2 regions of the Bordetella pertussis 18323 genome follow, and region 2 is predicted to be linked to the other one. Evidence: predicted binding sites of a transcription regulator. Region 2 holds the regulator's gene; the other holds the start of a gene.

Region 1 (3,404 bases), 330 kb from region 2:
GCACCACGAACTGCGGGATGATGACTCCCTTGATGATGTCGTTGGCCAGCTGGGCGCGCTTTTCCACGGTTTCGGCCACCATCACCAGGGCCGGCTGGGTATCCGGCAGGCCGAGGTCGATCCAGGTGTAGGCCAGCCGCACGCCGAAGCCGCGCAAGGTGTCGTCGGCGTACAGGATCTCGCCCGGCCGGGGCTGGCCGACGTTGGGCGGCAGCGGCAGGGCGCGATCGCCGCCCAGGTATTCGCCGCGGCTGCCCAGGGCCAGCCAGAACACGCTTTCCGTCTCGTCCACGCGCAGCACGTCGCGGGCCGCGTCGGTCATGCGCAGCGCGGCGCGTCCGTCCACGGCGTGCACCTGGTGGCTGAGCACGTTCAGGTTGTTGGCCAGCGCGCGGTCGTACGGCACGTTGGCGATGTTCTGCGCCACCACGTAGGTGATGGCCACGCTCATGGGCCACAGGAGAAACAGCGGCGCCAGCATCCAGTCGAGGATCTCGCCCAGCAGCGAGCGCTGCGGCGGCGCGAAACTCGGCCCGCGCGGCCCGCCGCGCAGCGCATCCAGGGCTTCTTGGTTCAGCGGTTCGCGCGAAGCCGTTTCAGCTGGCGAGATACGAGGCACCCTGGTCCCGCTCGAGGCAATAGCCCAGACCGCGCACGGTGATGATTTTCACGCCGCTGGGCTCGAGTTTCTTGCGCAGGCGGTGCACATAGACTTCGATGGCGTTGGTGCTGACTTCCTCGCCCCATTCGCAAAGGTGGTCGACCAGTTGCGTCTTGCTGACCATGCGGCCGCTGCGCGCCAGCAGGATCTCCAGCAGGCTGACCTCGCGCGCGGACAGGTCCAGGGTCTGGTCGTCGACCGTGGCGATGCGGCCCGTCTGGTCGAACACCAGGCGGCCGTGCCGCACGATCGTCGCGCCGCCGCCGGCGCCGCGCCGCGTCAGGGCGCGCACGCGGGCCTCGAGCTCGGACAGCGCGAAAGGCTTGGCCATGTAGTCGTCGGCGCCGAGATCCAGGCCCTTGACGCGCTGTTCGATGCTGTCGGCGGCGGTGAGGATCAGCACCGGCAGCACGGAGTTGCGGGCGCGCAGCCTGCGCAGCACCTCCAGCCCGGGCAGGTGGGGCAGGCCGAGATCGAGGATCAGCAGGTCGAAGGGCTGGACGGCCAGCGCCGAATCGGCGGCCAGTCCGTCGCGCACGGCGTCGACCGCATAGCCGTTGTGCCGCAGCGAGCGGGACAGGCCGTCGGCCAGGATGCTGTCGTCTTCAGCTATCAGGATACGCATGCGTGCAACATCGGCGGAACCGCCAGCGGGCGCTGGCTACGCCGGCCATTCTGGCACAGGGGATGGAGCTTGCCCACTCAGGGTATACGTGGAAATATATGGCACACTGGATTTTTATCCAGTACAATCCAATGCCATAATCGCCAAGGTTCGAGTTTTCTCCAGGCTCTTTTTCTCCGGCTAGACAACGGCTGCCTGCTTCGCACCCTTGCAGGCGCCGCTTCAATACAGGACTTTACATGGACGACAAAACCAGCAAGGCCGCCGCGGCCGAGAAAGCCAAGGCGCTGGCCGCCGCGCTGTCGCAGATCGAAAAGCAGTTCGGCAAGGGCTCGATCATGCGCTATGGCGACAACGAGGTCGAACACGACATCCAGGTCGTGTCCACCGGTTCGCTGGGGCTGGACATCGCGCTGGGCGTCGGCGGCCTGCCGCGCGGCCGCGTGATCGAGGTCTACGGCCCCGAGTCGTCCGGCAAGACCACGCTCACGCTGCAGGTCATCGCCGAAATGCAGAAGCTGGGCGGCACCTGCGCCTTCGTCGACGCCGAACACGCGCTGGACGTGCAATACGCCTCCAAGCTGGGGGTCAACCTGACCGACCTGCTGATCTCCCAGCCGGACACGGGCGAGCAGGCCCTCGAGATCACCGACGCGCTGGTGCGCTCGGGCTCGGTCGACCTGATCGTCATCGACTCGGTCGCGGCGCTGGTGCCCAAGGCCGAAATCGAAGGCGAGATGGGCGACTCCCTGCCGGGCCTGCAGGCCCGCCTGATGAGCCAGGCGCTGCGCAAGCTGACGGCCACCATCAAGCGCACCAACTGCATGGTCATCTTCATCAACCAGATCCGCATGAAGATCGGCGTGATGTTCGGCAACCCCGAAACCACCACCGGCGGCAACGCGCTCAAGTTCTATTCCTCGGTGCGCCTGGACATCCGCCGCATCGGCGCCATCAAGAAGGGCGACGAGGTGGTCGGCAACGAAACCCGCGTCAAGGTGGTCAAGAACAAGGTGGCGCCGCCGTTCAAGCAGGCCGAGTTCGACATCATGTATGGCAGCGGCATCTCGCGCGAAGGCGAAATCATCGACCTGGGCGTGCAAGCCAATGTGGTCGACAAGTCCGGCGCCTGGTACAGCTACAGCGGCAACCGCATCGGCCAGGGCAAGGACAATGTGCGCGAGTACCTGAAAGAGCACAAGGAAATGGCCATCGAGATCGAAAACAAGGTGCGCGAGAACCAGGGCATAGTCAGCCGCGCCGCCACCTTTCCGGTCAGCGAAGCCGAAGACGGCGAATAAGCCGTCAGGCCTGCATCCACACCCACTCCGGCATGGCGACTTTCAACCGCCGTCCGCCATCCGCCGCCCGAGCCGGGCGGCGGACCGCAAATCCCGACGATGAGTTCGAGACACTGGCCCAATCCCGGGACGACGCGGCGGCACCGTCGCGCCCGGGCCGGACTCTGAAGGCGCGCGCGGTCGGCTATTTGTCGCGGCGTGAATACTCGCGCCTTGAACTGGCGCGCAAGCTGCAGCCTTACGCCGAAGAGGGCGATGACATCGAGGCGGTGCTCGATGATCTGCAGCGCGAAGGGTGGTTGTCGAATGCGCGTTTTGCCCAAAGCCTGGCGCATCGGCGCGCGCCACGCCAGGGCGCTTCGCGCATCGTCCAGGAGTTGAAGCAACAGGGCGTGGCCGACGACCAGGTGGCCGAGTTGCGCGAACAACTGCGCGCCACCGAATACGCACGCGCGCTGGCCGTCTGGCAGAAGCGCTTTGGCGAAAAGCCCGCCGACCGCGCCGCGTACGCGCGGCAGGCCCGCTTCCTGGCGGGCCGTGGCTTCGCCCATGATGTTATCCGCCGCATTCTGGGCGGTGGCGACGACGAACTCGACTGAACGATGCCGCTTCGTGCGGGCGGCGGCGCGCGATGCGGGCCCGCCTGCCTGGGGCTTGCTTGCGGCCCGTTCGATCAGGCCGGCAGGCCCTTGGCCGCCTTGATGCCGCTAAGCGTCTTGAAGCAGACGTCACGGGCAATCGTCAAAAACTCGTCGATATAGGAACTGTCGCTGTCTTCCGTGCGCACCGCGGCGTAGAGCGTGGGCCAGACGCCTTG
Region 2 (3,404 bases):
TTGTTCCGTTCGGGCGGGGCAGACTACATGTGAACTGTCAATAGGTTGTATTCGTCCAGGTTGAGTCTGGAGATGGGTACAGCGCGCCCGATGCCTTGGTGGGGTCGATGCCAGTTGTAGTGGTGTAGCCAGGATTTCATGGCATCGGCTCGGTGTTGGGAGTTCTGGTAGGTGTGAGCGTAAGCCCACTCACGCAAGGCCGACTGGATGAAGCGTTCGGCCTTGCCATTGGTCTGTGGGCGGTAAGGTCGGGTAAAGCGGTGCTTGATGCCCAGCTCATGGCACAGCGCGGCGAAGGCGCGGCTGCGAAAGGCCGAGCCATTGTCGGTGAGCAAGCGCTGGATGGTCACGCCCAGGCGCTGGTAGTAGGCCACTGCGTCCTTGAGGAACTGGACGGCGCTGGGGAAGCGCTCGTCGGGGTGGATGTCGGTGAAGGCCAAGCGGGCGTGGTCATCGATGGCCACGAAGACGAAGTCCCAGCCGGCCCCCTCAACGGTATCGCGTCGGTTGCCCGTGACCCGGTGGCCAGGGCGCTGGATACGTCCCAGCTTCTTGATGTCGATGTGCAGCAGATCGCCGGGGGCCTGATGCTCGTAGCGCACCACCGGCTCGGCCGGCTCCAGGTCGGCCAGGTGCGACAGACCGGCGCGGGCCAGGACGCGGCTGACGGTGCTGGCTGACACGCCCAGCGCCTGGGCGATGCGCGCTTGGGTCAGCCGCTTGCGGCGCAGCTCCACGATAGCCAGCGCCTTGGCCGGCGCAATCGCTCGGGGCGAGACCGTCGGGCGCGAGGACGCATCGGCCAAGCCCGCCTGGCCCTGAGCCAGGAAGCGGCCCAGCCATTTGCGCACAGTCGGCGCGGTGACCCCATAGGCGCGGGCCGCTTCAGGCACACAAACTTGATGGGCGATCAATTGCTGGACCATTTCGAGTCGACGTAGGAAGGTCAATCGGGCATGCTTATGGGTGTTCATCCGGCCGGGCTCCTTGAGTGAACTGGGGGGTTGGCGATTTCCAGTTTCTCAAATCCGGTTCGGATGAACCATGCATACAACCTATTGAATCTTCACAACTACACGGCCAGCAATGGCGTGCGCGTCGACGTGGCAAGCACCAAGTCGTTGCTGGGCCGGGCAGGCCTGCAGGTGGGACGCAAGCTGGATCTGGGCAACGGCAAACTGGTGCAGCCGTACGCCAAGCTGAGCTGGTTGCAGGAGTTCGATGGCGTGGGCAAGGTGCGCACCAACGATATCGGCCATGACGTCAAACTGCGGGGCGGGCGCGCCGAACTCGACTTGGGCGTGGCCGCGGCGCTTGGCAGGCACAGCAGCCTGTTTGCTTCGTACGAGTACAGCAAGGGCAGCCGCTTGACCATTCCGTGGAGCTTTCACGTCGGCTATCGATACGCCTGGTAAGCCAAACGCGTCGTGCCACCGCGCGCCGGAACACCCGGCGCGCGGTTTTTTTTGCCGCCGGGCCGCCCCAAGGCAAAAAAGCCCCCTCGGGGGGCAGCAAGCCCGCATAGCGGGCGCAGCGTGGGGGCACTACTTTGCCGCTGGGCCGCCCCAAGGCAAAAAGCCCCCTCGGGGGGCAGCAAGCCCGCGTAGCGGGCGCAGCGCGGGGGCTTCTTTCTCCGTTGGCTCAGTGCAGGGGCTGGGTGCGGATCAGGCCGACCGCGATGCCTTCGAGCGCGAATTCGTCGGTGTTGGCCACGACGATGGGAGCAAAGTCGGGGTTCTCGGGCAGGAGCTCGATGCGGCCGTTCTGGCGCTGCAGGCGCTTGACCGTGACCTCGTCGCCCAGACGGGCCACCACGATCTGGCCGTTGCGGGCCTCGGCGGCGCGCTTGACGGCGAGCAAGTCGCCTTCGAGGATGCCGGCGTCGCGCATGCTCATGCCGCGCACCTTCAGCAGGTAGTCGGGCGTCTGGGCAAACAGCCCGGGATCGACGCCGACCTCGCGCTCGACGTGCTCGCTGGCCAGGATGGGGCTGCCTGCCGCCACGCGGCCCACCAGCGGCAGCACGAGCTGCGCCAGCAGCGGATGCGTAAGCTGGGCCGAGGGCGTTGCGCTGTCCGGCACCTTGAGACGGATGCCGCGGGAGGCGCCAGCGGTCAGTTCGATCGCGCCCTTGCGCGCCAGCGCCTTGAGATGGTCTTCGGCGGCGTTGGGCGACCGGAAGCCAAGCGCCTGGGCGATTTCGGCCCGGGTGGGCGGAAAGCCGGTGCGCGCCACGGTCTGGCGGATGAGATCGAGGATTTCCTGCTGGCGTTCCGTGAGTTTGGTGGCCATGGCGATGACCCGCTTTTGCGGACTGTATGGATATACAGCGCCATTCTGGAGGACCCACGGGAAAAAAGCAAGCCGCAAAAGAAAAGCGGAGCCATGGGCTCCGCTTCTCGATGCCGGCCGTGCCGTGCCTACTTCAGCACCGCGGCGATGCCGGCCGCGACCGCGTCGATGTTGCGGCTGTTGAGCGCGGCCACGCAGATGCGGCCGCTGGAGACCGCGTAGATGCCGTGCTCTTCGCGCAGGCGATCGACCTGGGCGGCGGTCAGGCCCGAGTACGAGAACATGCCGCGCTGCGCCAGCACGAAGCTGAAGTCCTGCGCCACGCCCTGGGTCTTGATCTTCTCGACCAGCTCCTTGCGCATCAGGCGGATGCGGTCGCGCATGCCGGCCAGTTCATTTTCCCAGAGCGCGAACAGCTCGGGTGTGTTCAGGACCGTGGACACCACGGTGCCGCCGTGGGTGGGCGGGTTGGAGTAGTTGGTGCGGATCACGCGCTTGAGCTGGCTGAGCACGCGGGCGGCCTCGTCCTTGCTGCCGGCCACCACGGTCAGGGCCCCGACCCGCTCGCCATACAGCGAGAAGGACTTGGAGAACGACGAGCTGATGAACATGGTCAGGTCGAGCGCGGCGAACATGCGCACCACGGCGGCGTCCTGCTCCAGGCCTTCGCCGAAGCCCTGGTAGGCGATGTCGAGGAACGGCACCAGGTTGCGCGCCTTGACCACGGCGGCGATCTGTTCCCACTGTTGCGGCGTGGGATCGACGCCGGTCGGGTTGTGGCAGCAGGCGTGCAGCACCACGATGGTCTGTTCGGGCGCGGCCTGCAGGGCGGCCAGCATGGCTTCGAAGTTCAGGCCATGGGTGGCGGCATCGTAATAAGCGTAGGTCTCGACCGGGAAGCCGGCGCGCTCGAACAGGGCGCGGTGGTTTTCCCAGCTGGGGTCGCTGATGAGGACCTTGGACTGCGGCAGCAGCTGGCGCAGGAAGTCGGCGCCGATCTTCAGCGCGCCGGTGCCGCCCAGGGCCTGCGCGGTCAGCACGCGGCCTTCGGCGGCCAGCGGCGAGTCGGCGCCCAGCAGCAGCGCCTGCGCACCCTTGTTGTACCCCGCGAT

What was found. Region 2 encodes LexA, which represses DNA repair genes until DNA is damaged. Its sites were predicted from a motif close to ACTGTATNNNNATACAGT; they were not measured.
Region 1: a site for LexA is predicted at 1,392-1,409, ahead of recA (recombinase RecA). Genes of this name have one in related genera too.

Annotation. Positions count from the first base shown of each region.
Region 1 covers NC_018518.1:2,147,025-2,150,428, reverse strand. Annotated here, with positions in the region: gene BN118_RS10115 (sensor histidine kinase) at 1-481, opposite strand, end outside; gene BN118_RS10110 (response regulator transcription factor) at 597-1,286, opposite strand; gene recA (recombinase RecA) at 1,526-2,587, shown strand; gene recX (recombination regulator RecX) at 2,620-3,186, shown strand; gene BN118_RS10095 (LysR family transcriptional regulator) at 3,261-3,404, opposite strand, start outside.
Region 2 covers NC_018518.1:1,815,611-1,819,014, forward strand. Annotated here, with positions in the region: partial or broken gene BN118_RS21045 (BP1793/BB2270 family autotransporter) at 1-27, shown strand, start outside; gene BN118_RS08555 (IS481-like element IS481 family transposase) at 24-974, opposite strand; gene BN118_RS08560 (autotransporter outer membrane beta-barrel domain-containing protein) at 1,059-1,415, shown strand; gene lexA (transcriptional repressor LexA) at 1,642-2,292, opposite strand; gene BN118_RS08570 (amino acid aminotransferase) at 2,421-3,404, opposite strand, start outside.